Sporichthya polymorpha DSM 43042: one gene and its partner. The protein of the gene in region 2 interacts with the protein of the main gene of each other region in a pairwise test. Links are inferred from orthologs where the notes say so. Each region holds a gene or a part of one and is shown on either strand. Other genes may lie near its edges. The genes, in order: leuS and ligA.

Evidence for each region.
Region 1: the proteins of ligA (region 2) and leuS interact in binary tests that used the Escherichia coli proteins (3 or more experiments, as listed by UniProt). The link is inferred for Sporichthya polymorpha DSM 43042 from one-to-one orthologs.

Annotation. Positions count from the first base shown.
Region 1 is NZ_KB913029.1:5,199,296-5,214,111, forward strand. What follows is about bases 8,863-12,315. They hold leuS (leucine--tRNA ligase), read right to left. Parts: upstream 11,937-12,315; coding sequence 9,063-11,936; downstream 8,863-9,062. Other genes in these bases: SPOPO_RS0125115 (ComEA family DNA-binding protein), read right to left, coding at 8,863-8,916; SPOPO_RS34590 (hypothetical protein), read left to right, coding at 12,171-12,315. In the rest of the region: SPOPO_RS0125070 (circularly permuted type 2 ATP-grasp protein), read right to left, coding at 1-1,155; rpsT (30S ribosomal protein S20), read left to right, coding at 1,366-1,632; holA (DNA polymerase III subunit delta), read right to left, coding at 1,704-2,678; SPOPO_RS31575 (ComEC/Rec2 family competence protein), read right to left, coding at 2,811-5,123; SPOPO_RS31580 (polysaccharide deacetylase family protein), read right to left, coding at 5,202-6,128; SPOPO_RS31585 (polysaccharide deacetylase family protein), read right to left, coding at 6,244-6,966; SPOPO_RS0125100 (hypothetical protein), read left to right, coding at 7,228-7,428; SPOPO_RS0125105 (ComEA family DNA-binding protein), read right to left, coding at 7,560-7,688; SPOPO_RS0125110 (hypothetical protein), read right to left, coding at 7,846-8,118; more of SPOPO_RS0125115, read right to left, coding at 8,161-8,862; more of SPOPO_RS34590, read left to right, coding at 12,316-14,816.
Region 2 is NZ_KB913029.1:3,700,386-3,714,741, reverse strand. Bases 3,582-6,574 are described here. They hold ligA (NAD-dependent DNA ligase LigA), read right to left. Parts: upstream 6,136-6,574; coding sequence 4,027-6,135; downstream 3,582-4,026. Other genes in these bases: SPOPO_RS0117970 (methionine synthase), read right to left, coding at 6,139-6,574; SPOPO_RS30355 (CapA family protein), read right to left, coding at 3,582-4,002. In the rest of the region: Asp-tRNA(Asn)/Glu-tRNA(Gln) amidotransferase subunit GatB, read right to left, coding at 1-254; Asp-tRNA(Asn)/Glu-tRNA(Gln) amidotransferase subunit GatA, read right to left, coding at 251-1,744; Asp-tRNA(Asn)/Glu-tRNA(Gln) amidotransferase subunit GatC, read right to left, coding at 1,744-2,040; SPOPO_RS0117985 (ACT domain-containing protein), read left to right, coding at 2,155-2,814; more of SPOPO_RS30355, read right to left, coding at 2,824-3,581; more of SPOPO_RS0117970, read right to left, coding at 6,575-7,161; SPOPO_RS0117965 (hypothetical protein), read left to right, coding at 7,282-7,851; SPOPO_RS0117960 (MarR family winged helix-turn-helix transcriptional regulator), read right to left, coding at 7,894-8,328; SPOPO_RS0117955 (maleylpyruvate isomerase family mycothiol-dependent enzyme), read left to right, coding at 8,400-9,032; SPOPO_RS30350 (PDDEXK family nuclease), read right to left, coding at 9,158-9,952; tRNA 2-thiouridine(34) synthase MnmA, read right to left, coding at 10,299-11,366; SPOPO_RS0117940 (cysteine desulfurase family protein), read right to left, coding at 11,388-12,575; SPOPO_RS0117935 (electron transfer flavoprotein subunit alpha/FixB family protein), read right to left, coding at 12,725-13,684; SPOPO_RS0117930 (electron transfer flavoprotein subunit beta/FixA family protein), read right to left, coding at 13,705-14,356. UniProt on the Escherichia coli protein: DNA ligase that catalyzes the formation of phosphodiester linkages between 5'-phosphoryl and 3'-hydroxyl groups in double-stranded DNA using NAD as a coenzyme and as the energy source for the reaction.

The DNA of each region.
Region 1 (14,816 bases), 1.5 Mb from region 2 along the record:
CGCCCGGGGCCCGATCACAATCCCCTTGCCGCCGGAGGCGTCGACGGGCTTGAGCACGAGCTCGTCCAGGTGGGCCAGGACCCACTTGAGCGTCTCCGGGTCGTCGAGCCGGTAGGTGTCGACGTTGGCGAGGATCGGGTCCTCGCTCAGGTAGTAGCGGACCATGTCGGGCACGTAGCTGTAGACGAGCTTGTCGTCCGCGATGCCGTTGCCGACCGCGTTGCAGATCGTCACCCCGCCGTCCCGAGCGGCGTTGAGCAGGCCCGGGCAGCCGATGACCGAATCGGGGTGGAAGTGCAGCGGGTCGAGGAAGTCGTCGTCGATGCGCCGGTAGATGACGTCGACGCGCTTCTCCCCCGACGTGGTCCGCATGTAGACGCGATTGCCGCGACAGACCAGGTCACGGCCTTCGACGAGCTCGACGCCCATGAGCCGGGCGAGCAGCGCGTGCTCGAAGTAGGCCGAGTTGTAGATGCCCGGGGTGAGGACGACGACCTCGGCGTCGGGGTTGCCGTCCGGAGCCGCGGCGCGGGCGGCGGCGAGCAGGCGCTGCGGGTAGTCCGAGACCGGCATGATCCGGTGGGAGGAGAACGCCTCGGGCAGGCCGTGCGTCATCGCGCGCCGGTTCTCGATGACGTAGCTCACGCCGGAGGGCGTGCGGATGTTGTCCTCCAGCACGCGGAACTGACCGGCCTCGTCGCGGATGACGTCGATGCCCGAGACCAGGACCCGCACCCCGTTCGCGGGGACGACGTCGGCCGCGGCCCGGTGGAAGTGCGCCGAGGTGGCGATCAGGCGCCGGGGCATGACGCCGTCGGCGAAGATCTGCCCCGAGTCGTAGACGTCGGCCAGGAAGGCCTCCAGCGCCCGGACCCGCTGGGCGACGCCCTCGGAGAGGACCTCCCACTCCTGGGCGGTGATGATCCGGGGGACGATGTCGAGCGGGAACGGCCGCTCCTCGCCGCCGAGCGCGAACGTGACGCCGCGGTCCAGGAAGGACAGCGCCAGGGCGTCCGCCCGCGCGCGCAGTTCGTCGCTCGGGAGCGTGCGGACGGTGTCGTAGACGGCCTCGCACGCCGCCCGCGGCTTCCCGCCCTCGGAGAACATCTCGTCCCAGGCCGAACCGAGCGGATAGTCCTGGAACAGGTCGGCCATTGGCTCAGCGTATGCCCGCGCTGTTTCGGAGAGTTTTCACCGCCACCCGTTCGCCGCCCAGCGTGTCCACCACCCGCGTCGGGGGCCGTTCGGACGCCGGTTTGGTGGCATCCACAGACCGCTGGTAACCTCGGCGGTCGCGCTCGGCGTGCGCACTCGCGCACGCCCGCGTTCCGATGGACTCCGAGACAGACCGAGGCGAGCTCTTCCGTGGCGAACATCAAGTCGCAGATCAAGCGCAACAAGACCAACGAGAAGGCCCGGCTGCGCAACAAGGCCGTGCGGTCCTCGCTGAAGACGTCCATCCGCAAGTTCCGTGAGGCCACCGCGGCCGGCGACACCGAGGGCGCGACCCAGCTCATGCGCCAGGCCGCCCGCCAGCTCGACAAGGCCGCCAGCAAGGGCGTCATCCACGCCAACGCCGCCGCCAACAAGAAGTCGGCCATGGCCCAGGCGCTCACGAAGGCCGGCAGCTAGCCGCCACCGAGTCGTAACGTCAGCGGGACCGAGCGCTATAGCGCTCGGTCCCGCTGACGTTGTGAAGCGTGTCAGCCGTCGCGGCGGGCGGCGCCGATGTCGACCAGGGCCCGCTCCAGCGCGTACGCGGTGGAGACCGCCCCGCCCTTGACCGCGGCGTCGGCGGCGGCGACGGCGGTCAGGGCCTTCGCCATCCCGTCCGGGGTCCAGCCGCGGAGCTGACGGCGGAGGCTGTCGACCTTCCAGGGCGGCATGCCGAGCTGCCGGGCGAGATCCCCCTGCGAGAGCCCACGCGGCGCCGAGCCGAGCTTGGCCAGGCCGCGGAGGCTGTTGGCGAGGGCGCCGACGACCATCACGGGTTCCGCCCCGCAGGCCAGTGCCCAGCGGAGCCGCTCCAGCGCCTCCGGCGTCCGGCCCTCCAGGGCGAGGTCGGCGACGTGGAAGCTGGTGACGTCGGCCCGGCCCGCGTAGTAGCGGCGGACCTCGTCGGCGTCGATCGCGCCGGTGGTGTCGGCGCAGAGCTGACTGCAGGCGGCGGCGAGCTCGCGCAGGTCGCCGCCGACGGCGTCGAGCAGCGCCCGGGCCGTGTCCTGCCCGACCCGGCGCCCGGCTGCGCGGAACTCCCCGGCGATGAACGTCAGCTTGTCGCCGGCCTTCTTGACCTCCGCGCAGTCGACGACGACCGCGCCGGCCTTCTTCGCCGTGTCGGCGAGGGCCTTCCCCTTCGCCCCGCCGGGGTGCACGAGCAGGACACAGACGTCCTCCGGGACGTTCTTCACCAGCGCCTCGACCTCGCCGAGGACGGGCTGCGAGAGGTCCTGCGCGGCCCGCACGATCAGCAGCCGCCGCTCGGCGAACAGCGACGGGCTCGTGAGCTCGTCGAGCATCCCCGACTGCAACGTCCCCGGGGCGAGGTCGTGGACGTCTGCGTCCGGGTCCACGGCCCGCACCGCCCGCCGCGCCGCCGCGACCGCCCGCTCCGCGAGCAGCTCCTCCGGCCCCAGCACCAACGTCAGCGCCGGCAGCGGGGCGGGCGCGTTACTCATCTCCGCTCACGGGGAGGGAGCATGCCACGGCCGCCCGACACTCGGTCGGGCCCTGGTGCCCCGGCCGCCCCAGTGAGCGACAGGGTTGCAACGGGAGTGACTCCCGCGGGCCGCTTCGGCACCTCACCTGTTTCAACCCTGTCGCTCAGTGGGGCGGTCCCGGACGACGGCCAGCCGGCCGGCGCGGAGGACGACGGCGACGTCGCCGTGGCGGTCGGTGCGGCCGATCGCGGCGCGGGCGGCGGTGAGCAGGCGCAGGACCGCGGGGGCGGGGTGGCCGTAGTCGTTGTCGGCGCCGACGGAGGCGAGGGCGACCCGGGCCCCGACCGAGGCGAGGAACGGCGGGTGCTGGTGGGCCGAGCCGTGGTGCGGGACCTTGAGGACGTCCGCGCGCAGGCCGGGCTCGGCACGGTGGAGGGCGGCCTGGGCCGGGGGCTCGATGTCGCCGGTGAGCAGAATCCGGACACCGCGCACCTGGACCAGCAGCACCACCGACGCGTTGTTCGCGGGCGCGCCCTCGTCGATCAGGCGGAGCGGCCAGACCACCCGCCAGGACGCCTCCCCGGCCCGGCGCTGCTCCCCCGGCGCCGGATGCGTGAGCGGCACGCGGCCGGCCCAGCGCTGTACCCGCTCCACCTCCCCCGGCGGGTCCGGGAGCGGGCTGACGCCGATCTCGGCGACCCGGCGGCCGCGGAGCACGCCCGGCAGGCCCTCGACGTGGTCGGCGTGAAAGTGGGTCAGCAGCAGGTACGGGATCTCGCGGACGCCGAGGCGGCGCAGGCAGCGGTCGACCGCGGCCGGGTCGGGCCCGGCGTCGACGACGACGGCCGATCGCGGCCCGGCGCGGATCGCGAGCGCGTCGCCCTGCCCGACGTCGCACGCGACCACGACCCAGTCCCGGGGCGGCCAGGGCCCCGGGAGCACCGTCGGGAGCGGAACCGGCGGCCGGAGCGCGAGCACCACCGCCAGCACGACCGACCCCACCGCCACCGGCGGAAGCTGACGAACCGTCACGACGGCGAGCGTCAGCAGTGCGAGGACGAGCGCACCGCGGGCACCCGCCAGCCATGGCACCGTCGCGCCCGGCACGTCGGCGGCGCACCGCGCGACGGTGACGATCCACCATGCCGGCAGACCCGCGAGCTGCCCGAACACCCGCGACAGCGGCGGGCAGAGCGGCCACGTCACCGCGGCGAGGACGCCGAGCAGCATCGCCGGCGGCACCGCCGGCACCGCGAGCAGGTTCGCCGGGACCGCGACCAGACCGACCTCGTCGGTCAGCAGCACGATGACGGGGCCGCACGCCGCCTGGGCCGCGGCGGGGACCGCGATCGCCGTCGCGAGCCAGCGCGGCATCCGGCGCGCGAGGCGGTCGCACCAGCGCGGGGCGAGAAAGATCAGCCCGGCCGTCGCCGAGACGCTGAGCGCGAACCCGTACGAGCGGGCGAGCCAGGGGTCGACGAGCAGCAGCACGATCACCGCCGCGCACAGCGCGGGCGCCGCCCGGCCGCGGCGTCCCACCGCCAGTCCGAGGACGCCGACGACACCCATCACCGACGCCCGCAGCAGACTCGGCTCCGGTCGGGCGACGAACACGAAGACCACGACGGTGACGAGCCCGACGACGGGCAGCGCGCGCAGCCGGACCCCGGCCAGCCGCGCCAGCCCGAGCACCGCGCCGAGCAGAAGCGCGAGGTTCGATCCGGACACCGCGAGGACGTGCGAGAGCCCCGCGACCTGGAAGTCGCCGGTGAGTTCCGGGTCGATGCCCGAGGTGTCGCCGAGGACCAGGCCCGGCACGAGGCCGCGTTCCGCGGGGCCGAGTCCGGCGACGGAGGACCGCAGCCCGGCTCGGACGTCGGCGGCGGCGCGGTCGCGCCACGGCGCAGCCGTCGCTTCCGGCGGTGGCCCACGCACCTGGAGGACCGCGGCCAGCGGGCCGTGCGAGCGGGGCGGCGAGAGTCGCCCGGCCACGCGCAGCTCCTGACCCGGGATCAGATTCGTCCAGTCGTGGTCGGTCGCGAGAACGAGGACCCGGGTACGAACGTCGGTCGTGGTCCCGCGGGCGAGGATGCGCTCGACCAGCGCCGGCACGGTGACGACCTCCCCGCGACCGAAGCGCGACGCGGTCGGCCGTACCGCCGGGTCGCCCGTGACGCGCAGGTCGACACGGACCGTCGCCCGCTCGACGGCGAGGTCGTCGACCGGTCCGGCGGCGATCGCCGTTCCCCGCGCCGCGGCCCCGAGCCCGGCGGCCGCACCGACGCCGAGGGCGGCGGCGAGCACGGTCGCGCCTGCGGTGCGGGACCGGACCAGGAGCACCGCCGCGACGCCCGCGCCGAGCACGGCGACGGCAACCGTCGTCCGGTGCACCGTCGGCGTGACCCACGCGGCCAGCCAGGCCGCGGCGGCCGCCGGGAGGAGGCGCAGATCGATCCGGTCCACCGGCGGACGCTACGACGGCCGTTGACCCCGCCGGCCGGCGCTGTGGACAACTTCGGAGGTGTGCGCCCTGGGGAAAACTCAGCGACCGAGGTCGGCGCGGCGGTCGGTGTAGGCGCGGCCGGCCTGCAGGCTGTTGCCGTACAGCGCAGACACCGTCACGAACGTGTAGCCGCGGTGGGCGAGCGAGCGCAGAATGCGCGGTACCGCTGCGACCGTCGTCCGGTGGATGTCGTGCAGCAGCACGATCGAGCCGGGCTTGGTCTGGCGCACGACGCTGCGGTGGACGCGGTCGGTGTTCTGGTAGCGCCAGTCGAGCGGGTCGACGTCCCAGAGGATGATCGGCGCCTGCAGCCGGGCGAGCTCGCCGTTGACCCGGCGCGAGACCGACCCGTACGGCGGGCGGACCAGCGTCGGGCGGACCCCGATGACCTCGGCGATGAGGTCGGCGGTGCGGGTGATCTGCCGGTCGACGTCCTTCTCGCGCAGCGCCGTCAGCTGCGGGTGCGACCAGGAGTGGTTGCCGATCTCGTGGCCGGCCGCCGCGATCGCGCGCAGGGCGTCCGGGTTGTCGATGACCATCTCGCCGAGCGGGAACCACGTCGCGACCGCGTTGTACTCCGCGAGCGCGGCGAGCACCTGGCTCGTCTGCGCGCCGGGGCCGTCGTCGAAGGTCAGCGCGACGCACTTGATCACGGCGCAGTCGACGTCCCCCGTCACCGCGGGCGCCGGGGCCACCTCGTCCGCCGGAGCCGGGGGCTGCAGCCCGAGCAGCCGCGCGCGCTCGGCGGCGAGCTGCGCACGGTCGCGGGCGCGGGCCTGCTCCTCGCTGAGGACGTCGGAGTCCTCGGCGGCGAGGTTCGAGGCGGACGCGACCGGCTTGGCCGCCGCCTCGTCCGACCCGGCCGTGCGTGCGACGACTACGACCGTCGCCGACAGGCAGAGTCCGAGCGCGACGATGCCGGCCACCGCGGCGATCCGCCGCCGGGCCGTACCTGCCTCGGTCATGCCTGCCTTCTTCCGTCCGAACGCGAGGATCGTACGGAATCGGGGCATACCGGGTAAATCGGACAGCGCTGTGAAACTGAAGACGGTTCAGAAAAGCCCTGGTCAAGACCCTGGATCAGGACACGGCGCGGTCGGTGTGCACCCGGCCCGCCCGCAGCGGGGCGTCGAACAGGTCGGAGACCCCGACGAACGTGTAGCCCTGCCCGGCGAGCGTGGCGAGAATCAGCGGCACCGCCGCGACCGTGCTCGCGTGGATGTCGTGCAGCAGCACGATCGACCCCGGCCGCACGACGTCGACGACGTTGCGATGGACGAGGTCGGCGTCGCGGTACTTCCAGTCGAGCGGGTCGACGTCCCAGAGCACGATCGGGGCACCGAGGTGCCCGAGCGCGACCCGCACCCGCGGCGAGATCGCGCCGTAGGGCGGACGCACGAGTCGAGGACGCACGCCCGTCGCACGCTCGACCACGTCGGCGGTGCGGGTGATCTCCCCCGCCACCGCGAGGTTGCCCCGCCGCGGCAGCACCGGGTGGGACCAGGAGTGGTTGCCGATCTCGTGACCGGCGCGCGCGATCGCCCGCAGCCGTTCGGGATGCGCGGCGGCAACCTCCCCGATCGGGAACCACGTCGCGACCGCATTCGCGCGCCGCAGCATCCGCAGCAGCGTCCGGGTCTGCGCCCCGGGCCCGTCGTCGAAGGTCAGCGCGACGCACTTCTGCACCGCACAGTCCGTGCGGGTGTGCGGCAGCAGCGGACGGGTCCGCTCGGTCTCCGCGGCGACGGGCGTCATCGTCTCCGCCGGTGCACTGGCGTGCCGCGCCCCCAGCGCGACCGCCACCGACAACCCCGCCACCAGTACCGGCGCGACGACGAGAGCGATTCCCCGCCCCCGCCGGCCCCCTGGACCGACCACAACGTCCCCCGAACGCCCCCACCGGTCCGGCATCTACCGGTGCTGGTCCGAGCATGGCTCCCCGTTCCATTGCCCCGCCCCGCCCGTCACGCGAACGGCCCAACGCCGATCGGGTGATTCTCGTGACGCTGCGTCAGGTTCAGGTCTGACCGATTCGCCCTACGCTGTTCACCGCAGGAGGCTGAGGTGTCCGAGTCGATCGCCGAGAAGGCCCATCGCTTGGGGGCGCTCACGCTCGCCGAGGCTGCGCGTGCGAGCGGAATCCCCGGCCCAGAGCTCGCCAAGGCTGTCATCGAGAAGCGCATTGCGGCGGTGATGGTGGACGGCATCGCGCACATCCACCCCGACGCCCTGGACGATTACCGACGCGAGCAGCGCGCCGGCTGACCAGCCAAAGAGATCTCGGCGGCCGACACTGAGGCTGCAGATCGTTACAGCAGTGGCAATCGGGGCGCCTCACGACACTTCCCGTGTAACGAATTGCAGCTTCAGCGTCCACGGACGGCATCGGCGGCCAGTCACACCCGAACGCGGTCCTTGAGGTCGGCGAAGGTGCTCGGGCCGATGCCCGGCACCTCTTGCAGTTCCTCGACCGAGGAGAAGCGGCCGTGCTCGGAGCGCCAGTCGAGGATCCGCTGGGCGAGCACACGGACTCAGTTGTGACGGGTTGACCGGTGATTAGTCGCTGCGCGCGAGCCTGCCGACGATGCGGGCGCGCGGCCACAAGCGGACGCTGGAGCCGCAATTCGTTACTGGTGTGGGACGTGAATGCCCCACGCGGCACCCGCGTAACGAATTGCAGCTTCAGCGCCCGCGAACGGCATCGGCAGCCAGGCGCAGGTCGCGAAAGTCCTCTACCGCCAGCCGGGCCATGCGGACGAATGTCGCGAGGTTCCCTTGCGCCACCACGAAGATGTCATCCACCACCTCATCGGGCGGTGTGATCTCGTTGTAGCAGTCGTGCCAGGCGAACTCGGTCAGCTCCAACACGTCGAGCGCGACGTCAGCGTCTCGGCCGAACTCAGCACGCGCTCGTTCACTACGTAAGGCGCGCCTGTCGGCTCGACTGATAGCCACGACGTCAGCGTCCCACGTCCTGCTGCGACGGCCGACAGACGCTCATACCCGGACGCGGTCCTTGAGGTCGGCGAAGGTGCTCGGGCCGATGCCCGGCACCTCTTGCAGTTCCTCGACCGAGGAGAAGCGGCCGTGCTCGGAGCGCCAGTCGAGGATCCGCTGGGCGAGGACGGGGCCGACGCCGGGGAGGCTGTCGAGGTCGGCGAGGGTCGCGGTGTTGAGGTTCACCAGGCCGTCGGAGCCGATGCCCGCGGCTCCCCCGGCTCCCCCGGGATCGAGGACGATCTGCTCGCCGTCGGTCAGGAGTTGGGCGAGGTTGAGCGAGGTCGTCCCGACGCCGGGGCGGGGGCCGCCGGCGGCGGTGAGCGCGTCGAGCACCCGCGACCCGGCGGGCAACTGCACGACCCCGGGCCGGCGCACCTTGCCCTGGACGTCGACGACGATGCTCGGCGGCGCGAGGCCGGGAGCGGCCGAGACCCCCGGCACCGGCGAGCCGGGAGCGACCAGCGCCGCGGGCCCGACGTCCTCGACGTGCGGCCGCGAGCGCAGGACGACGGCCCCGGCGATCACCACTCCCCCGAGCGCGATCACGAGCAGCGCCCCGACCGCCCGCCGGTCGAGGCCGATCCGGACCCGGCCGATTGCGGATCCGTCGTCGGCGGGATCCGAGTCGGCGGAGTCCGGGTCCGCGGCGTCGACAGCCACCGGCCCCGGGCCGACCGCGAAGAGGTCCCGCAGCCGGAGCTCCGCGCGTGCCCGGGCCTCGGCGACGCGACCCGACCCCGCACGCAGACCCACGCCCGGACGGTAGACGGCTTCGCCGCCTCGCGGGCCACACAGGCGCGGACCTGTGGACAACGTCGACCGTGCGGCGCCTGTGGAAAAGAAAGGGTGACACCCCTTACTGCGGAGTAAGGGGTGTCACCCTTTTTCGACAGCGGCGGTCAGGCGGGGACGACGTTGACCAGCTTCGGGGGGCGGGCGACGACGGTGCGGACGCCCGCCCCGTCGAGGGCGCGCTGGACCGCCTCGGAGGCGAGGGCGAGTGAGACCAGCGCCTCCTCGGTGATGTCGGCCGGAACCTCGAGGCGGTCGCGGACCTTGCCCTTGACCTGGACGACGCAGGTGACGGTGTCCTCGACCAGCAGGGCCGGGTCGGCGGCCGGGAACGGCTCGTAGGCGAGCGAGCCGGTGTGGCCGAGCTTGGCCCACAGCTCCTCCGCGATGTGCGGGGTCAGCGGCGCGATCATCAGCACCAGCGCGTCGGCGACCTCGCGCTGCAGCCCACCCTCCGCGCTCACGACGCGGGTCAGATGGTTGTTGCACTCGGTCAGCTTCGCGATCGCGGTGTTGAACCGCAGGTTGTCCATGTCGCGGCCGACGCCGTCGATGGTCCGCGCCAGCACGCGCGCGGTCTCGACGTCGACGGGCCGGTCCTGCACCGTCGGCTCGCCGGTGTTCTCGTCGACGACGTTGCGCCAGATCCGCTGCAGCAGCCGGAACGAGCCCACGACCGCGCGGGTGTCCCACGGCCGGGAGACGTCCAGCGGGCCCATCGCCATCTCGTACAGGCGCAGGGTGTCGGCGCCATAGGCGTCGAACATGTCGTCCGGCGTGACGGAGTTGCGCAGGGACTTGCCCATCTTCCCGTACTCGCGGGTGACCTCTTCGCCGTTGTAGGTCCAGACGCCGTCCGCACCCTCGACGACGTCCTCGGCCGGCACGAGCACGCCGCGCGCGTCGCGGTAGGCGTAGGCCTGGATGTAGCCCTGGTTGAACAGGCGACGGAACGGCTCGGACGACGAGACGTGGCCCAGGTCGTAGAGCACCTTGTGCCAGAACCGCGCGTACAGCAGGTGCAGCACCGCGTGCTCGACCCCGCCAACGTAGAGGTCGACGCCGCCGGGGTCGTCCGCGTTCCGCGGGCCCATCCAGTACTGCTCGTTCTCGGGGTCGACGAACCGCTCGGAGTTGGTCGGATCCAGGTACCGCAGCTCGTACCAGCACGAGCCCGCCCACTGCGGCATCGTGTTGGTCTCGCGCCGGTACTCCTTGGGCCCGTCGCCCAGATCGAGCGTGACGGTCGTCCACTCGGTCGCTCGGGCGAGCGGAGACTCCGGATCTGAGTCCGCGTCATTCGGGTCGAACGTCCGCGGCGAGTAGTCCTCCACCTCGGGCAGCTCGACCGGCAGCATGTGGTCCGGCAGGCCCACCACACCGTGCTCGTCGTACACGACGGGGAACGGCTCGCCCCAGTACCGCTGCCGACTGAACAGCCAGTCGCGCAGCTTGTACTGCACGGTGGCCTCGCCCAGCCCCTTGGCCACCAGCCACTCGGTGATCCGCTCCTTCGCGGCCGCCATGGTCAGGCCGTTCAGCGAGATCTCGTCGTTCGCCGAGTTGATGGAAACGCCCTCGCCGGTCCACGGGCCGCCGGCCCAGTCGTCGGGCGGGGAGACCGTGCGCCGGATCGGCAGGCCGAACGCCTCGGCGAAGGCCCAGTCGCGGTCGTCCTCGGCCGGCACCGCCATGATCGCACCGGTGCCGTAGCCCATCAGGACGTAGTCGGCGACGAAGACCGGGATCGCCTCGCCGTTCACCGGGTTCGTCGCGTAGACGCCGGTGAAGACGCCGGTCTTCTCCTTCGCGTCGACCTGGCGCTCGACGTCGGACTTCGACATCGCCGCGGTCCGGTACGCCGCGACCGCCGCCGCCGGCGTCGGGTGCCCGCCGGTCCACGACTCGGGCAGCTCACCCGGCCACTGCGCCGGCAGCAGGTCGTCGACCATCGGGTGCTCGGGCGCGAGCACCATGTACGTCGCGCCGAACAGCGTGTCGGGACGCGTCGTGAAGACGGTGATGTTCTCGGCGGCACCGGCCGCGGTCGTCACCGCGAAGTCGACGCGCGCACCCTGCGACCGGCCGATCCAGTTGCGCTGCATCAGCTTGATGGCGTCGGACCAGTCCAGTCCGTCGAGGTCGGCGATCAGCCGGTCGGCGTAGGCGGTGATGCGCATCATCCACTGGCGCAGGTTGCGCTTGAAGACCGGGAAGTTGCCGCGCTCGCTGCGGCCGTCGGCGGTGATCTCCTCGTTCGCCAGCACGGTGCCCAGGCCGGGGCACCAGTTCACCGGAGCGTGCGAGAGATACGCCAGGCGGTGCGAGTCGATGATGTCGCGGCGCTCGCGCTCGCTCAGCTCGTCCCACGCGCGGCCGTCCGGCGTCGGCCGCGAGCCGTCGGCGTACTGCGCGATCAGGTCGGCGATCGGCCGGGCCTTGTCGACCTCGGTGTCGTACCAGGAGTTGAAGATCTGCAGGAAGATCCACTGCGTCCACCGGTAGTAGTCGGTGTCCGTCGTGGAGATCGACCGGCGGGGGTCGTGCCCCAGGCCCAGCGCGCGCAGCTGACGGCGCATGTTGGCGATGTTCGCCTCGGTCGTGACCCGCGGGTGCTGACCGGTCTGCACCGCGTACTGCTCGGCCGGCAGGCCGAACGCGTCGTACCCCAGGCAGTGCAGGACGTTGTAGCCCGTCATCCGCTTGTACCGGCCGTAGACGTCGGTCGCGATGTAGCCCAGCGGGTGCCCGACGTGCAGTCCCGACCCGGAGGGGTACGGGAACATGTCCATCACGAAGAGCTTCTCCCGGCCGGCCACCTTCTCCGGCTCGGCCATCGGCCCGGCGGGGTTGGGCGCCTCGAACGTGCCCTCCGCCTCCCACCGGTCCTGCCAACGGCGTTCCAGCTCGTTGGCGAGCGCCGCGGTGTAGCGGAACTTCGGGGCGTCCCCGCCGGAAACCTCATCTGCGCGCTCGCTCATTGGACCGAGTCTAGTGAGGGGGCCGCGCAACCCTCGCGCCCATTACCGGCGGGGCGATGGGCCGAAAGGGCCATCCCGATTCGGACTGAACCGACGATCAACCGCAACGCGCTCAGAGCCGACGATGAGGACGGAGCGCCCCATCGGGTTGCTCGAACGCTGCCGAAGGGGACCGACGTGCTCCGCCGCCAAGCCGCGTGGGTCACGGGAGCGCTCCTCGCCGCCGCCACGATCGTGACGCCACTCGCCCTGACGGTGCCGTCGGCCACCGCCACCAGCACACCCACCACCGGGCTCGACGTCCTGTTCGAGGGAGGCAGCGGGAACGGCGGACCCGCGGACGAGGCGTTCGTGGGCGCTGACCAAATGTTCCGGGAGCCGTCCGGAAATCTCTTGATCTGGGACGACCAGTCGTGGCGGCGAGTGGATGCGGCAACCGGGAAGATCGACGCCGCGAGCGACGTTCCCCTCTTGCCTGCGGACGTCCTCGGGGTGCGCAGCATCGCCGGGGCCTGGCCCACCGAGACCGGCGCAATCTACGCGCTCACGACGTGGGACACGGTCTGGGCGTTGCAGGTCGCGCCTGACGGCATCTCCGAAGTGTTCAAGGGTGATCGAACGTCACTGTTCAGCATCGTGCTGACGGCCCGCCGCGACGGCGCGATCGTGGTCAGCCGACAGACGGAGCCGAACAACAGTGCGGGCGTTACCGAGCTCATCGGCCCGGGCGGCGACGTGAGCCGACTCGCCGAGCACACGAGCAGGCTTGCCTCCGCCGGAGCCGACGGCACGATCGTGCTGTCGGCCGAGACACGCATCGAGCGGATACGACCCGTCGGCGAACTGGAGGTCGTTGCCGGGCCCGGTTCCTGGCCCGACCCAGTCGGTCCCCTCGACGGCATGACGCCGGAGACCCTGCGGGTGCAACCAACGGCCATCGCCGTCAGCCCGGACGGCGAGCGCATCGTGTACGCGGAAGGCGGTGTGGTCCGCACCTTCCGTGTCGGAGGCACGCTGCGGACCATCGCAGGCGCTGATGCGACCGAGGGTAAGACGCCCGACGTCGGAGCCTGCCCGGATTTCGACGTGGCCGCCGTCGTCGCCGAGGCCGAGGCCTCGTTGGTGTCGTGCGGCAATGTCCGCGCTTTCGCCTACGACGGCTCCCAGGCCCCACGCTCCGGCACGGTCGTTGCGGGCCTCAACCCTGGTCATCGCCGCATCGATTCCCCGAGCGGAACGCCGCTGTCTCGCGCCTACCTCAGCTCCGTGTCCGCCGTTGCGGCATACGCCGACGGTTCACCTGTAGTGGCGACGCAGTTCGGTGTCTACACGTTCCGGGGCGAGGGTGACTCGGCGACGTTGCAAGCGCTCCTGAGCCCGGAACAACTCGCCGCCACGTACGGCTCCGCGGCCCCTTCGATCACCGTTGGGCCGGACGGCACGCTGTACTACGGCAGCCGCATCCCCAGCGCCACCCCTTTCGCCGAAGATCCGCTGCACGCGGTGTACTCACTGACTCCGGACGGCACGCTGAGCGCGCTCGTGGGCGGTGGAACCGTTCTGCCGGGACCGGGAGTACCAGGCACGGAGGCCGCGCTGCGCACGCCGCGTCTGGCTCTGAGCCCCGACGGCGCAACGCTGTACATCTCCCACGAGGCCACGGTGCTCAGCATTCCGGCGACGGGAGGCTCGCTCCAGGTCGCGGCCGGGCGACCGGGCGCCTCTGGTGAGGTCGCTGCGCTCGCCGACGACCAGACGGCGATCGGTGCCGCCCTCCGAACCGTCAGATGGCTCGGCGTCGATCCAGCGACGGGTCGGCTGGTCATCGCCCACTACGGCGGCATCCATCAGATTGACGACAACGGCGTGCTCCGCGTCCGCAGCGGTATGCGGGGCGACTCGTTCGCTGTGACTCCTGACGGGTCCACCTTTTCCGTAACCGGCGGAACCACGGTATGGCACGACCGGCCGGACGGGGCCCAGGTCGTCGTCATGGGCCCCTGGCTCGGAAACACGGTGCTCCACCGACCGAGCGGCGCGGTGATCTCGTCCGGCCGGGACGGCCAGGTCTTGCTCACCGACAACACGTCGGGGACGGCGTCGCTCTTGAGTCTGCGGCCCGGTGGAGCGTCCTATGACGGACCGGCACCGGTGCTCGAAGTCAGCGCCGGTCTTGTCAACGGTTTGCACCGCGTCACCGCGATCGTTCATGCGCCGTCCCGCGGTCCGTGGAACATCAATGTGCGCGCCTGGATGTCCCCGTCCGGACTCTCGGCGAACTCCGGCTCCCAGCTCGGATCCTGGACAGCGGCAGCGGACACCTCACGCGGCGTGTACTTCACTCGCTTCGGGCCGGTCGAGGGGGCCAGCGCGGGCTCACTCGGAGGTCCACTGCTGCAGCCGGGACAGACGCTGCACATCGGGATGTTCGCCTGGGCCGAAAACGGCTCCGTCGCGCCGCCCAGCGTGATCGTTCCGGTGACGATCCCCGACCGGCCGACCCCCACGCCCACCTCCACGCCCACACCGACCCCCACGCCCACACCGACGCCCACGCCGACCCCCACGCCCACGCCCACGCCGGTGTCCACACCGGTGCCGGCGGCGGTCACCGGCGCGGCCACGCCGGGCGTGACGACCGGACGCCCCGCCACCGTCACAGGTCGGCTGACTCAGGTGTCCGGCGGCACCGGCATCGCAGGCGAACCAGTTCGACTGGAGAGCCGCCGCGCCGGAACCACCGCGTGGACACCGACGGCCGCCGTCACTTCCGCGGCGGACGGATCTCTGTTCTGGCGCCACGTTCCGCTCCGCAACACCGAGTACCGCTGGGTTCACCCGGCCACCAATCGCGCCGCCGGCGCCACCAGCGCGATCGCC
Region 2 (14,356 bases):
CAGTTCAGCGCGAGACCGAGCCGGATGATGGACTCGATCGCCTTCCGGTTCGCCACCGGCAGCGAGCCCGGCAGGCCGAGGCAGGTCGGGCAGACCTGGGTGTTGGGTTCGGCACCGAAGGCCGTCGGGCAGCCGCAGAACATCTTCGACGCGGTGCCGAGCTCGACGTGGACCTCGAGGCCGATCACCGGCTCGTAGGTCTGGAGCGCCTGCTCGAACGGAACAATCGCGGGGGTGGCGAGAGTCTCGGTCACAGCTGCGGAGCCTCCTCGATCAGCAGGTGCCCGGTGCGCTCCACCAGTGCCTTCTCCAACGCCGCGCCGACGCGGTAGAGCCGGTCGTCCGCCATCGCCGGCGCCATGATCTGCAGGCCGACCGGCAGGCCGTCCTCCGGCGCGAGGCCGACCGGCACGGACATCGCGCAGTTGCCCGCGAGGTTCGACGGGATCGTGCAGAGGTCCTGCAGGTACATCGCGAGCGGGTCGTCGACCTTCTCGCCGAGCGGGAACGCCGTCGTCGGCGCGGTCGGCGAGACGAGGACGTCAACCTGCGAGAAGGCGGCCTCGAAGTCGCGCGCGATCAGCGTGCGCACCTTCTGCGCCGAGCCGTAGTACGCGTCGTAATAGCCGGCGGACAGCGCATACGTGCCGAGAATGATGCGACGCTTCACCTCGGGCCCGAAGCCTGCGGCGCGCGTCCGGGACATGACCTCCTCGACGCCGGCGGTGCCGTCGTCGCCGACCCGCAGGCCGTAGCGCATCGCGTCGAACCGCGCGAGGTTCGACGAGCACTCGCTCGGCGCGATCAGGTAGTACGCGGGCATCGCGTACGTGAAGTTCGGGCAGGAGACCTCGACGACCTCCGCACCGAGCGAGGTCAGCAGCTCCACCGCCTCGCGGAACCGCTGCTCGACCCCGGCCTGGTAACCGGCTCCGCTGAACTCCCGCACCACGCCAACCCGCAGCCCGCCGACGTCGGCCTGGCGGGCCGCCGCGACGACGGGCGGGACGGGGGCGTCGATCGACGTGGAGTCGAGCGGGTCGTGCCCCGCGATGGCTTCGTGCAGCAGCGCCGCGTCGAGCACGGTGCGGGCGAACGGGCCCGCCTGGTCGAGGCTGGAGGAGAACGCGACGAGCCCGTAGCGGCTGACGCCGCCGTAGGTCGGCTTGGTGCCGACGATGCCGCAGACCGCGGCCGGCTGCCGGATCGAACCACCGGTGTCGGTGCCGATCGCGAGCGGCGCCTCGAACGCCGCGACCGCCGCCGAGGAGCCACCGGACGAGCCGCCCGGAATGCGCGTCAGATCCCACGGGTTGCGCGTCGGGCCGTAGGCCGAGTTCTCGGTGGACGAGCCCATCGCGAACTCGTCCATGTTCGCCTTGCCGAGGATGACGACGCCGGCCGCGCGCAGCTTGCGCACCACCGTCGAGTCGTACGGCGGCCGCCAGCCCTCGAGAATCTTCGACCCGCACGTGGTCGGGACGCCTTCCTGGGTGAGGACGTCCTTGAGCGCGAGCGGGACGCCGGCGAGCGGACCGAGCGGTGTGCCCGTCGACCGCGCCGCGTCGACGGAGGCCGCGGCCGCCAGCGCTCCTTCGGTGTCGAGGTGCAGGAAGGCGTGAACGGACTCGTCGACCTTCGTGATCCGGTCCAGGTGAGCCTGCGTCACTTCGACGGCGGACGCCTCGCCCGCGGCGATGAGCGCTGCGAGCTCGGCGGCAGTCAGCCTCGTCAGGTCCCCCATTACGGCGCCTCCCCCAGGATCCGCGGCACCCGGAACCGACCGTCCTCGGCGGCGGGGGCGCCGGAGAGCGCCTGCTCGGGCGTCAGACCGGGACGCACCTCGTCCTCACGGAGAACGTTCGTCAACGGGACGGCGTGGGACATCGGCGGCACGTCGGCATCCGCGACCTCGGAGACGCGGGCCACCGCGTTCAGGATGGCGTCCAGCTGGCCGGCCATCTGCGCGAGCTCGTCCTCGCTCAGATCGAGCCGGGCGAGCCGGGCGAGGTGCGCGACCTCGTCTCGGGTGATGGACATGCGGCTCCGATCGAACGAGCTCCGGCGGACCCCGGCAATCCTAGGAGCCGACGAAAACACGGCCGAAACCTGCCGTCGACACGGCTGAAGCCGCGCTCGAGGGACAATGGGCACATGTTCCTGCTCCGTGTCGTCCTGCCCGACCGCCCCGGTTCCCTCGGTGCGCTCGCGACGGCGCTCGGCAAGGCCGACGCCGACATCGTCGGGGTCGACGTCGTGGAGCAGCGCGGGGACGGCCGCGCGGTCGACGACATCCTCGTTCAACTGCCGCCGGGCAAGATGGCGGACGCCCTGGTCACGGCGTGCAACTCGGTCGAGGGCGCGCAGGTCGACTTCGTCCGGTTCTACCCCTCGCGCGGTGGACTGCAGCGTGACCTGCAGGTCGTCGAGGCGATGACGGCTGACCCGCCGCACGCCGAGGCGGTCCTGGTGCAGCTGAGCCCGAACGTCTTCCGCGCCGACTGGGCCGTGCTGATCGAGGCCCGCGACGAGGGCGACTCCGAGCCGCGGCTGCTGGACCGCAGCCCGGCCGCGCCGGAGGAGATCGGCGACGTCACGACGCCGTGGCTCCCGTTGACGCGGCCGATCAGGCTGCCCGACCCTGCGCAGTGGGCGCCGAGCCTGGCGCAGTCCACGACCGCCGCCGTGATGACCTCCGGCGACCGGGTGCTGATCCTCGGCCGCCGCGGTGGTCCCGAGTTCCTCGACTCCGAGCTCGCGCGACTGGGCCACCTCGTCGCCCTGGCCCGCACGATCTCCGCCGCCGGCGCCTGATCCGGCCGGTCAGCGCACCCGCACCACGGCGTCGTCCACCCCACGGCTGTACACCGTGGCGACGGTGCGGTCGCGGGCGCGCGTCAGCCGGGCGAGGTCCTCCCCCGCGGGCCTGCGCTCGAGGTCGGTCGCGACGTCGGCGGTGTGGAGGCCCCCGACGGGCGAGACGTACGTAGGCGTCACCTCGATGTCGGTGACCTTCCAGCGTTCGCCGTCGCGCGTGAAGGTGAACTTCGGGACGATCCCTTCGCGGGACGCGCCGTTCGCGAAGTCGTGGCTCAGCGCCGAGATGACGTTGCCGAGCCCGTAGACGACGAATCGGTCGCCGAATGCCTCGATCGGCTGGACGACGTGGGCGTGGTGGCCGATCACGAGGTCGATCTCGCCGGAGTCCATGAGCTCGGTCGCGAGCGAGATCTGATCCGGCGTCGGATTCGTGACGAACTCCACGCCCCAGTGCAGGCTCGCGATAACGACCTCGGCGCCGGCGGCCCGCGCGGCGCGCGCGTCGTCGAGGATCGAGTCGTCCGCGAGGGTGTTGATCAGCCACGGCTTGTCGGCCGGACGGGCGTTGTTGTGCCCGTAGGTGTAGGACAGGTGAGCTACCGTCACACCGTTGGCGTCGAGCAGGACCGGCTTGTCCTCGTCGGCGTTGCGCGCCGTCCCGACGTGCGCGACCCCCGCGGCGTCGAGTGCGGCCAGCGTCGTGTTCACGCCCGCCTCGCCCTGGTCGATCCCGTGGTTCGACGCGGTGGAGCAGGTGTCGTAGCCCAGCTTGGCCACCGCAGCCGCGAGCTCCGGCGGGTTGTTGAACAACGGGAAGCCCTTGGGCTCCGAGCCGGCCGCGCCCATCGCCCCTTCGAGGTGGCAGATCGCCAGGTCGGCGCCGGAGATCAACGGCTCCAGCGCGGACAGCGCCGGGAAGAAGTCGTAGCGCGCGGAGGTGTTCTTCGCCTCCCGCTCGGCCCGCCACCACACGCCGGGGTGGATCAGCAGGTCACCGCTCGCGACGACGGTGAACTGGTGCGGGGCCGGTGTGGGCGTCGGGGTCGGGGTCGCCGACGGGGCGGCCGTCGCGACCACGTCCGCCGCGGGCAGCGGGCCGGAGTCGTCGTTCGAGCACGCCGACGCCGACAGCACCAGGGTCATACCGACCAGGGCCGCCCCCGCCCCCCGCACGAAGCTCACGCGGGCATGGTGACAGGCGCGGCGTCACTCCGCCGGGATCTGCGCCTTTTCGCGGGCGGCGTCGGGTCCGTCGGACAGGAGCACCGCGAACCCCTCCTCGTCGAGGACCGGCACCTTGAGCGAGACCGCTTTGTCGTACTTCGACCCGGGTGAGTCGCCGACCACGACGAAGCCGGTCTTCTTCGACACCGAGCCCGAGACCTTGCCGCCGAGGTTCTGCACGGCCTCGGTGGCCTCGTCGCGGGACCAGCCCGTCAGCGAGCCGGTGACGACGACCGTCACGCCCTCCAGGGGCCGCGGCCCGTCGTCGGTGACCTCCTCCGCCAGCCGGACGCCGGCGGCGCGCCACTTCTCGACGACGTCGCGGTGCCAGTCGACCGCGAACCACTCGCGCAGCGCCGCGGCGATCGTCGGACCGACGCCCTCGGTGTTCGCGAGCTGCTCCTCGGACGCCGCGGCGATGGCGTCGACCGAACGGAACTCCCGCGCGAGCGCCTGCGCCGCCGTGGGACCGACGTGGCGGATCGAGAGGCCGACGATCACGCGCCAGAGCGCGCGGTCCTTCGCGGCGTCAAGGTTCGCGAGCAGCTTCGCGCCGTTCGCGGACAGGTTTCCCGCCTTGGTCGTGAACAGGTCGACGCCGAGCAGCTTGGACTCGTCGAGGGTGAAGATGTCGCCCTCGTCGGTCAGCACGCCGGCGTCGAGCAGCGCGGTCGCCGCCTTGAAGCCGAGCACCTCGATGTCGAGGGCGTTGCGGCTGGCGACGTGGAAGATCCGTTCCCGCAGCTGCGACGGGCACGACCGCGAGTTCGGGCAGCGGAGGTCGACGTCGGCCTCCTTCTCCGGCCGCAGCTCGGTGCCGCAGGACGGGCAGTGCGTCGGCATCACGAACTCGCGCTCGGTGCCGTCACGCAGGTCGAAGACCGGCCCGACGATCTCGGGGATGACGTCGCCCGCCTTGCGCAGCACGACGGTGTCGCCGATCAGCACGCCCTTGCGCTTGACCTCGCTCGCGTTGTGCAGCGTCGCCATCTCGACGGTGGAGCCGGAGACCTTGACCGGCTCCATCACGCCGAACGGCGTCACGCGGCCGGTGCGCCCGACGTTGACCTGGATGTCGAGGAGCTTGGTGTTGACCTCCTCGGGCGGGTACTTGAACGCGATCGCCCACCGCGGCGCCCGCGAGGTCGAGCCGAGACGCCGCTGCAGGTCGCGCTGGTCGACCTTGACGACGACGCCGTCGATCTCGTGCTCGACGGAGTGCCGGTGCTCGCCGTAGTGGTCGATGAACTTCTGGACGCCCTGAAGGTCTTTGACGACCTTGGCGGTCGTGGCGATCGGCAGGCCCCACGAGTGCAGCAGGTCGTAGACGCCGGACTGCCGCTCGTAGGTGACGCCGGTGGAGGCGCCGATGCCGTGCACGACGAGCCGCAGCTTGCGGCTGGCCGTGACGCGCGGGTCCTTCTGCCGCAGCGACCCCGCGGCCGTGTTGCGGGGGTTCGCGAACGGTGCCTTGCCGGCGGCGACGAGCGAGGCGTTGAGCTCCTCGAAGCCCTCGACCGGGAAGAACACCTCGCCGCGGACCTCCAGGAGCTCCGGGATCTCCCCGCCCTCGGGGACCCGCAACCGGTCCGGGACGTTGTCCAGCGTCCGGACGTTCGGGGTGACGTCCTCGCCGGTCGATCCGTCGCCGCGGGTGGCGGCGCGGACCAGACGGCCCTTCTCGTAGACGAGCGCGACGGCCAGCCCGTCGACCTTCAGCTCGCAGAGGTACTCGGCGCCGGCGCCGACCTCCTTCTCGACCCGTGCGGCCCAGGACGCGAGCTCGTCGGCCGAGAAGGCGTTGTCGAGGCTCATCATCCGCTCGAGGTGCTCGACCGGGGCGAAGTCGGTGCTGATCGCCGCACCCACCCGTTGTGACGGGGAGTCAGGCGTCCGGAGCGACGGGTACTTCTCCTCCAGACCGACCAGCTCGCGCATCTTCGCGTCGTAGTCGGCGTCGGACAGCGTGGGCCGGTCGAGCACGTGGTAGCGGTAGAGGGCGTCCGAGAGCTCCTCGGACAAGTCGGCGTGCCGGGCGCGCACCTCGGCCGGCACGTCGGCCATCTCGGGAACGTCGACCTCGTCGGCCATCCGTCACTCCTGTCCGAGGTCGGCGAGTTGGCGCGCCGCGTCGGCGCACCGGGTGGTCACGGCGCGGACCCAGGCCGGCGACGCCCCGGCCAGCCCGCACGCGGGCACCGGCACGACCTGCCCCAGGCCCGCCCGCGGCAGACCGAGGCGGTGCCAGAGGTCCTGCACCGGGGAGACCGTAGTCGCCAGCGGTGACAGTCCGCCGGGCGCGTCGACGGCGGGGACGACCCCCGCCAGCAGGACGCCGCCGGCCTCCAGGAACTCCCCGAGGGCCTCGTCGGAGGCTTGGCCGGTGACGGCGAGATCGAGCGCCAGCCCGGCCGCGCCGGCCCGGTGGAGCAGGGCGACGGGAGTGCCGGCGGCGCACGAGTGCACGACGGTCGGCACGCCGTCGGCGGCCAGCACGTCGACCACCCCGCGCAGGGTCGCCTCGACGACTGACTCCTCGACGGCGCGAAGCGTCCCGAAGCCGCTGGCGGTGCGGACCGTGCCACGCAGGACGCCCGGCAGCGTCGGCTCGTCGAGCTGGACGACGACGGTCGTCGCCCGCGGCAGCCGCTTGCGGACCTCGGCGACGTGGCCGCGCAGGCCCTCCGCGAGGCTGGCGGCGATGTCACGGCAGGCCCCGGGATCGGAGAGCGCCTTGTCGCCGTGCCGAAGCTCCACGGTGGAGGCGAGCGCCCACGGCCCGGCGACCTGGACCTTGATCGCGCCCTCGTAGCCCTCGCCGCGCTCCTCCAGCGCGTCCAGGTCCTGGCCGAGGTGACTGATCGCCCGGCGGGTGTCCCGCCCGGGGTGCTCGGCGAAGCGCCACCCGCTCGGCGCGAGGTCGGCGTAGAGCTCGACGAGGATCGCGAACGCCCGGCCGATCATGTCGGCGCCGGGCCCGCGGGCCGGAAGCTCGGGCAGATAGGGCAGGCCGGGAAGGTCGAGGACGACCGGCAGCACCTCCAGCGGCGCGGTCCCCGGCAGGGAACCGACGCCACTGGCGGAGCCCGGCGGAAGGTCGAGCGGGAGGGCAGGCACCCCCGCAGGTTATGCCGCGGCCGTCACCACGCCGGGCCCGGCTTGACGGCGGGGCAATCTCGGATGACTCTCGCATTCCGGGTGCACGTCGGGTGCCCCCTTGCAGATCCGGGAGCCCCCATGCACGCCCTCGTCCGCCGCGCCGGCGCCGCGTCCGCCGTCCTCGCCCTGGCGCTCTCCCCCACCGCCGCCCACGCGGCCGGGCCGAAGCCGGTTACCCAGGGCGACGGCATCCTGATCGCGGACGGCGCGGCCGTGCGTCTGCCCGCGACCTTCGTGTGCCCGGCCGGCTGGACGGCCTACCTGGCCGCGCAGGTCGTCCAGGCGGTCGGCGACGAGTTCGCCGGCGGTTTCGACTCGGTGGCGAAGGACTGCACCGGCCAGCGGCAGAAGGTGACGTTCTTCGTGCAGGCCGTCCCGGCGGGCGACAACACGCACCCGTTCCGGCCGGGCGCCGCGTCCTCCCGCGTCATCATGGACGCCGTCGACCCGGCGGCCGAGCAGCCGCCGTACTACGAGGGCGACGAGGTCCCGGTCGAGGAGGAGGGCTCGCCCCTGCTTCCGCTCCCGCCCCTGATGACCACTCAGGACACCGTTGCGGACGACCCGATGCCCACCGAGCCTGCTCCGCAGACCGTGCACGCCGAAGCTCGCGGGGTCATCAAGCTGAAGGAAAAGGCTCGCTCCTGACGCACCCTCATCTCCTCCGACCTCGCCTTCTCCCGAAGGTCATCACCGCCACGGGTCGGTGATCTCGCGCAGGTCCGCCAGGGCGCGGCGCAGCTGCGTCATCCGGCGGTCGCCGAGATGGGCGGTCCACTCCGCCTCGACCGCGGCCACGATCGGCCGGGACGCCTCGACGGCCCGGACGCCGCGATCGGCCACCTTCACCAGACGGGCACGGCCGTCGGTGGGGTCGGGGACGCGCTCGACGTACCCGGCGCGCTCGAGCTGGTCGACGAGGAAGGCCGCCGTCGGCTTGGTGATGCCGGCCTGCTCGGCCAGCTCGGTGAGCCGGGTGCCGCCGGGCCCGATCCGCTGGAACACGCGGGCCTGGGCCGGGGTGAGGTCGTCGAAGCCCGCCGCGGCCAGTTCCCGGAAGACCCGGGTCTCCAGCGCGCGGTACGGGAGGAACAGCAGCAGTCCGACGTTCAGCGGCTCCGTCACACTTGACGACGGTACCGGATGGTTAGAGACTCGAATAAATTGGTTCGAGACTCGAACAACTGGGGATCGGGATGGACCGCGACGAGAAGTGGACCGTCATCGCCGACCAACGGCGCGTCCTGGCCGACGTGCTGGCGTCGCTGAGCCCGGAGCAGTGGGAGCACCCCTCGCTCTGCGAGGCGTGGCGGATCCGGGACGTCGCCGCGCACGTCGCCTTCACCCCGCGGTCCCCGGGATTGCCGCGGATCCTCGCCATGGCCGTCCGCGCCCGCGGCGACTTCGACCGCATCAACCGGGACCTGGCGATCCGGCACGCGGGCCGCATCCCTGACCTCGTGGCCGAACTCCGCGACGTCGCCGACATCCGCCGCAAGCCCGCGATCACGACGCTCGACAACCTCGTCTTCGACACCCTCGTCCACGTCCAGGACGTCACCCGGCCGCTCGGCCGGTCCGTCCCGATGCCGCCCGTCGCGGCCGCGGCCGGCCTCGAGCGGGTCTGGCGCATGGGCTGGCCGTTCTGGGCCCGCCGGCGCCTGCGGGGCCTCCGCCTGCAGGCCACCGACCTCGACTGGTCCGCCGGCGCTGGTGAGGACGTCTCCGGCCCCGCCGCGGACCTGCTCCTCCTGCTGACCGGCCGCACCGCCGCCGCCCTCCCCGCCCTCTCCGGCCCCGGCACCGCCCGCCTCGCCGCGGCGGTCTGACCCCCACCTCCCCGGCTCGTGCGCGCCGCGGCGGCTGTTCTCCCGAAAGCGCAGTGCGACACGTCCGAAAGCAAAATGCGGGTGCTGCGCTGCGCTTTCGGGAGTCGATGGCACCTGGCCGTGCGTCACCAGCGCATGCCGCGGGCGCGGAGGGCCGCGATGACCTGCTCGACGATCCACTGCGGCCGGAAGTAGATGTCCTCCCTCGTGACCTTGATGAGGATCCAGCCGTTGTCCCGGTAGGCCGCGTCGCGTCGGATGTCCCGCCGCCACTGATCGCGATCGGTCTGGTGATGGCTGCCCTCGATCTCGATCGCGACCAGAACCGTGTGCTCCCCCAGGTCCGGTTCGGCGAACGGCCGACCGTCCCGGCCGATCGCGGGCTCGTTCACCGCCAGCGGCGGGACGCCGGCGAGGGTGAGCAGCACCCGCACCCGCGTCTCCTGCGGAGACTTCGCGGCCGGGTTCAGCAGTGCCCGCGCCTCCCTCGCCAGGCGTATCCCCCGGCGGGCGACGCCCAGCGCGATCGCGCGGTCGATCTCGTCCAGGCTGCTGCGGGCCCCGAGGACGTCCCCGGCGACGCAGAGCGACGTCAGATCCAGCTTCGACGCGAGGTCGACGAAGGTCCGCCCCGGAGAGGTGACGGGAAAGCCGCGCACGTGCCAGACGTTCCCGAGGTCCAGCACGCGATGCGCGACCAGCCCCCGCATCCGCGGCTCGATCTCCGAGCGGACACTGATGTGAATCTTCTGGTCCGCATCGATCGGGACGTTGTAGAGCTCCGCGGCGGTGAAGTGGCTGAACACGAACGGGATGTCGACGGCCTTCCCGAACGCCGCGCACCGCGTCGGGAGATCGAGCGGCGTCTCCGCGGCGACGTGGACGTCCTTCGTGATCAGCCGGAAGCGCGATCCGTTCACCTGACGCGCCGTCAAACCAGCTTCCAGGCCCTCGCAGCGGCGAAACGGCCCGTGGAGAAGTTCTGCATCGGTCATGGGCGGAAGCTTCGGTGACTCGGCTGTCCCGTCGGCCCGACCTGTGGACAACTTCGGGGGTGTGCGCGCTGTGGACAACTCCGCCCCGCTCCCCCGAAAGCGCAGGACAGCACCCCGCCCCGTCTCCCGAAAGCGCAGTCCAGCACCCGGATTTTGCTTTCGGAGGTGCCAGAGTGCGCTTTCGGGAGAACGGCGGGGCGGGGAACGGCGGGGGGCGGGGAACGGCGGGGGCGGGGAACGGCGGGGGCGGGGGCGGGTCAGCCCCGGGGGCCTAGCGGACGGTGGCGGCGATGGTGGCGGAGCCGAGGACGCGGGTGCCGTCGTAGAGGACGGCGGCCTGGCCGGGGGCGACGCCGCGGACGGGGGTCGCGAACGCGATCTGGAGGCCCCCCTCGATGGCGGTGACGGCGGCGGGGACGGGGTCGCCGTGGGCCCGGAACTGGACGAGGCACTCGCTCGAGCCCAGCAGTGCGTCGCCGCACCAGCGGGGGCGGTCGGCCGTCAGGCCACGGACGTCGAGGGCCTCGGCGGGCCCGACGGTGACGCGGTTGTCGACGACGGAGACGTCGAGGACGTAGCGGGGGCGGCCGTCGGGGGCGGGGGTGCCGATGCGCAGGCCCTTCCGCTGCCCGACCGTGAAGCCGTACGCGCCGGAGTGCTCCCCCAGCACCGCGCCGGCGGTGTCGACGAGCTCGCCCGGCCGCTCCCCCAGCCGCTTGCGCAGGAACCCGGCGGTGTCGCCGTCGGGGATGAAGCAGATGTCGTGGCTGTCCGGCTTGGCCGCAACGGCGAGCCCACGGGCCTCGGCCTCGGCGCGGACGTCGCCCTTCACCGAGTCGCCGAGCGGGAACATCGCGTGCGCGAGCTGGTCCGCCTCCAGCACGCCGAGCACGTAGGACTGGTCCTTGTCCGGGTCGACCGCCCGGTGCAGCTCGCGACCTGACGGACCGTCAATCAGGCGCGCGTAGTGCCCCGTGCAGACCGCGTCGAACCCCAGCCCGATCGCGCGGTCCAGCACCGCGGCGAACTTGATCGATTCGTTGCAGCGCAGGCACGGGTTCGGGGTGCGGCCGGCGGCGTACTCGGCGACGAAGTCGTCGACCACGTCGGCGCGGAACCGCTCGGCGAGGTCCCAGACGTAGAACGGGATGCCCAGGACGTCGGCGACGCGGCGCGCGTCCCGGGCGTCCTCGGGGGTGCAGCAGCCCTTGCCGCGCGGGTTGTCCGGCGCCTCGGCCAGCGCGAGGTGGACGCCGGTGACGTCGTGGCCGGCCTCGACGGCGCGGGCCGCCGCGACGGCGGAGTCCACGCCCCCGGACAGTGCCGCCAGGACGTTCACGGAACCGCGAGGACGGGCATCTCAGGCCCGCTTGTGCCGGGCGGCCGCGATCTCACCGGCGCGGCGGGCGCGCTCCACCACCGGGGGCAGCGCCTCGAGCAGGTCGGCGACGTCGGCCTCGGTCGAGGTGTGGCCGAGGGAGAACCGCAGCGAACTGCGGGCCGAGGGCTCGTCGTGCCCCATCGCGAGCAGCACGTGTGAGGGCCGCGCGACGCCGGCCGAGCACGCGGAGCCGGTCGAGCACTCGATGCCCCGGGCGTCGAGCAGCATCAGCAGCGAGTCGCCCTCGCAGCCGGGGAACGAGAAGTGGGCGTTGCCGGGCAGGCGTCTGTCGGGGTCGCCGTTGTAGCGGGCGTCGGGCACCGCGGCCAGCACGCCGTCGACGAGGTCGGAGCGAAGGCGCAGCAGCGTCGCGGTGTGAGCCTCGAGGTTGCGCACCGACGTCTCGACGGCGGCCGCGAAGCCCGCGATCGCGGGCGTGTCCAGCGTCCCGGAGTGGACGTCGCGCTCCTGACCGCCGCCGTGCAGCAGCGGCGTCGGCACCGTCCCGCGCGCGAGCACGAGCGCCCCGATACCGAGGGGCCCGCCGAGCTTGTGGCCGGTCAGCGCCATCGCGGACACCCCGGACCCGGCGAAGTCGACCGGCAGCTGCCCGACGGCCTGCACGGCGTCCGAGTGCAGCGGGATCTCGAACTCCCGCGCGATCGCGGCGAGCTCGGCGATCGGCTGAACCGTCCCGACCTCGTTGTTGGCCCACATCACCGAGACCAGCGCGACCGACTCGGGGTCGCGCCCGATCGCTGCCCGCAACGTCTCCGGCTGCAGCCGCCCGAGCTCGTCGACGGGCAGGATCTCCAGCTCCGCGCCCTGGTGACGTGCGAGCCACTCCGCAGGGTCGAGCACCGCGTGGTGCTCCACGGCGCTGATCAGGATCCGCCGGCGCGCTCCGTCCTCCGCGGACCGGGCCCAGTACAGGCCCTTGAGCGCGAGGTTGTCGGCCTCCGTGCCGCCCCCGGTGAACACGACCTCACCGGGCCGGCACCCGAGCGCCGCGGCGACGGTCTCGCGCGACTCCTCGACCACCCGGCGGGCCGATCGGCCGCTGCCGTGCAGCGACGAGGGGTTCCCGACGCGCCCGAGCTCGGCCGTCATCGCGGCCAGCGCCTCGGGAAGCATCGGCGTCGTCGCCGCGTGGTCCAGGTACGTCATCGCCACAAGAGCCTAATCGCGACCCGCGGGCGCGTTGTTCCCGCGGCTCCCCGAAAGCGCAGGACAGCACCGTTGAGCTTCTCCGAAAGCGCAGAATGGCACCCGCATTTTGCTTTCGCGGGTGCCATAGTGCGCTTTCGGGGAAATGCTTACTTGCGCTTCGTGATCTCGTCGGTGGCCTGCGGCAGGACCTTGTGCAGGTCGCCGACGACGCCGTAGTCGGCGAGCTCGAAGATCGGGGCCTCGCGGTCCTTGTTCACCGCGACGATCGTCTTCGAGGTCTGCATGCCGGCGCGGTGCTGGATCGCACCGGAGATGCCCGCCGCGATGTACAGCTGCGGCGAGACGGTCTTGCCGGTCTGACCGACCTGCGAGTTGTGCGGGTACCAGCCGGCGTCGACGACGGCGCGGGAGGCGCCCACGGCCGCGCCGAGCGAGTCCGCGAGCTTCTCGACGACCGACATGTTCTCGGCCGAACCGACACCGCGACCGCCGGAGACGACGATCGAGGCCTCGGTGAGCTCCGGACGCTCGCCCTTCTCCTCGATGACGGAGTCGACGATCTTCGCGCCCTTGGCGGCGGCCGAGAGCTCCACCGAGACCGGGACGCGGTTGCCGGCGGCCGGCGCGGCCTCCGGCGGGGTGGCGTTCGGGAGCACCGCGATGATCGGGGTGCCCTTGGTGGCCGAGGACTGCACGACCGTGGCGCCACCGAAGATCGACTGCTCGGCGACGACGGAACCGCCCTCGCTGGTCAGCCCGGTGGCGTCGGTGAGGACACCGGAGTTGGTCTTGATGGCCAGGCGACCGGCGATCTCCTTGCCGGTGGCGGTGGCGGCGACCAGGACGGCGGCCGGGGACTGCTCCGCGACCAGCTTGGCCAGCACCTCGGCGACCGGGGCCACGACGTAGCCCGTGAGCTCGGCGTCGTCGGCGACGTAGATGGTCTCCGCGCCGTACTCGGCCAGCTTGTCCGCGGCGTTGTCGATGCCGGAGCCGACGAACACGGCCGCCGGCTCACCCACGGCCTTGGCCATGGTCAGCAGCTCGAGGCTGACCTTCTTCAGCGCACCGTCGGTGTGCTCGACGAGAACGAGAACCTGCGACATTTCCGTATCTCCTTCTCGCCTTAGACGAACTTCTTGGACGCGAGGAAGTCCACGAGCGCGGTGCCACCGTTGCCGTCGTCCTCGACGATGGTGCCGGCCGACCGCGGGGGCCGGTCCGCGCTGGAGTTGACCTGGGTCCAGGAACCCGCCAGTCCGACCTCACCGGCATCGATGCCGAGGTCGCCGAGCGACACGGTCTCGACCGGCTTCTTCTTCGCGGCCATGATCCCCTTGAACGAGGGGTACCGCGGCTCGTTCATCTTCTCGACGGCCGAGATCATCGCGGGCAGCGAGGCCTCGACGACCTGGTAGCCGTCGTCGGTGATGCGGTTGGCCTTGAGGGTCTTCGCGTTCGGGTCGACCTCGACCTTGTTCACGAAGGTGACCTGCGGGATCCCGAGGCGCTCGGCGAGCATCGCCGGCACGACCGAGGTCCGGGCGTCGGAGGCCTCCGACCCGGCGATGACCAGGTCGTAGTCCCCGATGCGCTCGAGGGCCTTGGCGAGCACCAGCGACGTCGTCGCGGCGCACGAACCCTTGAGGGCGTCGTCGACGACGTGCACGGCGTCGTCGGCACCCATCGAGAGCGCCTTGCGAATGGCCTCCGTGGCCGAGTCCGGCCCCATGCAGAGCACGGTCACCGAGCCACCGTGGGCCTCGGTCATCTGGAGC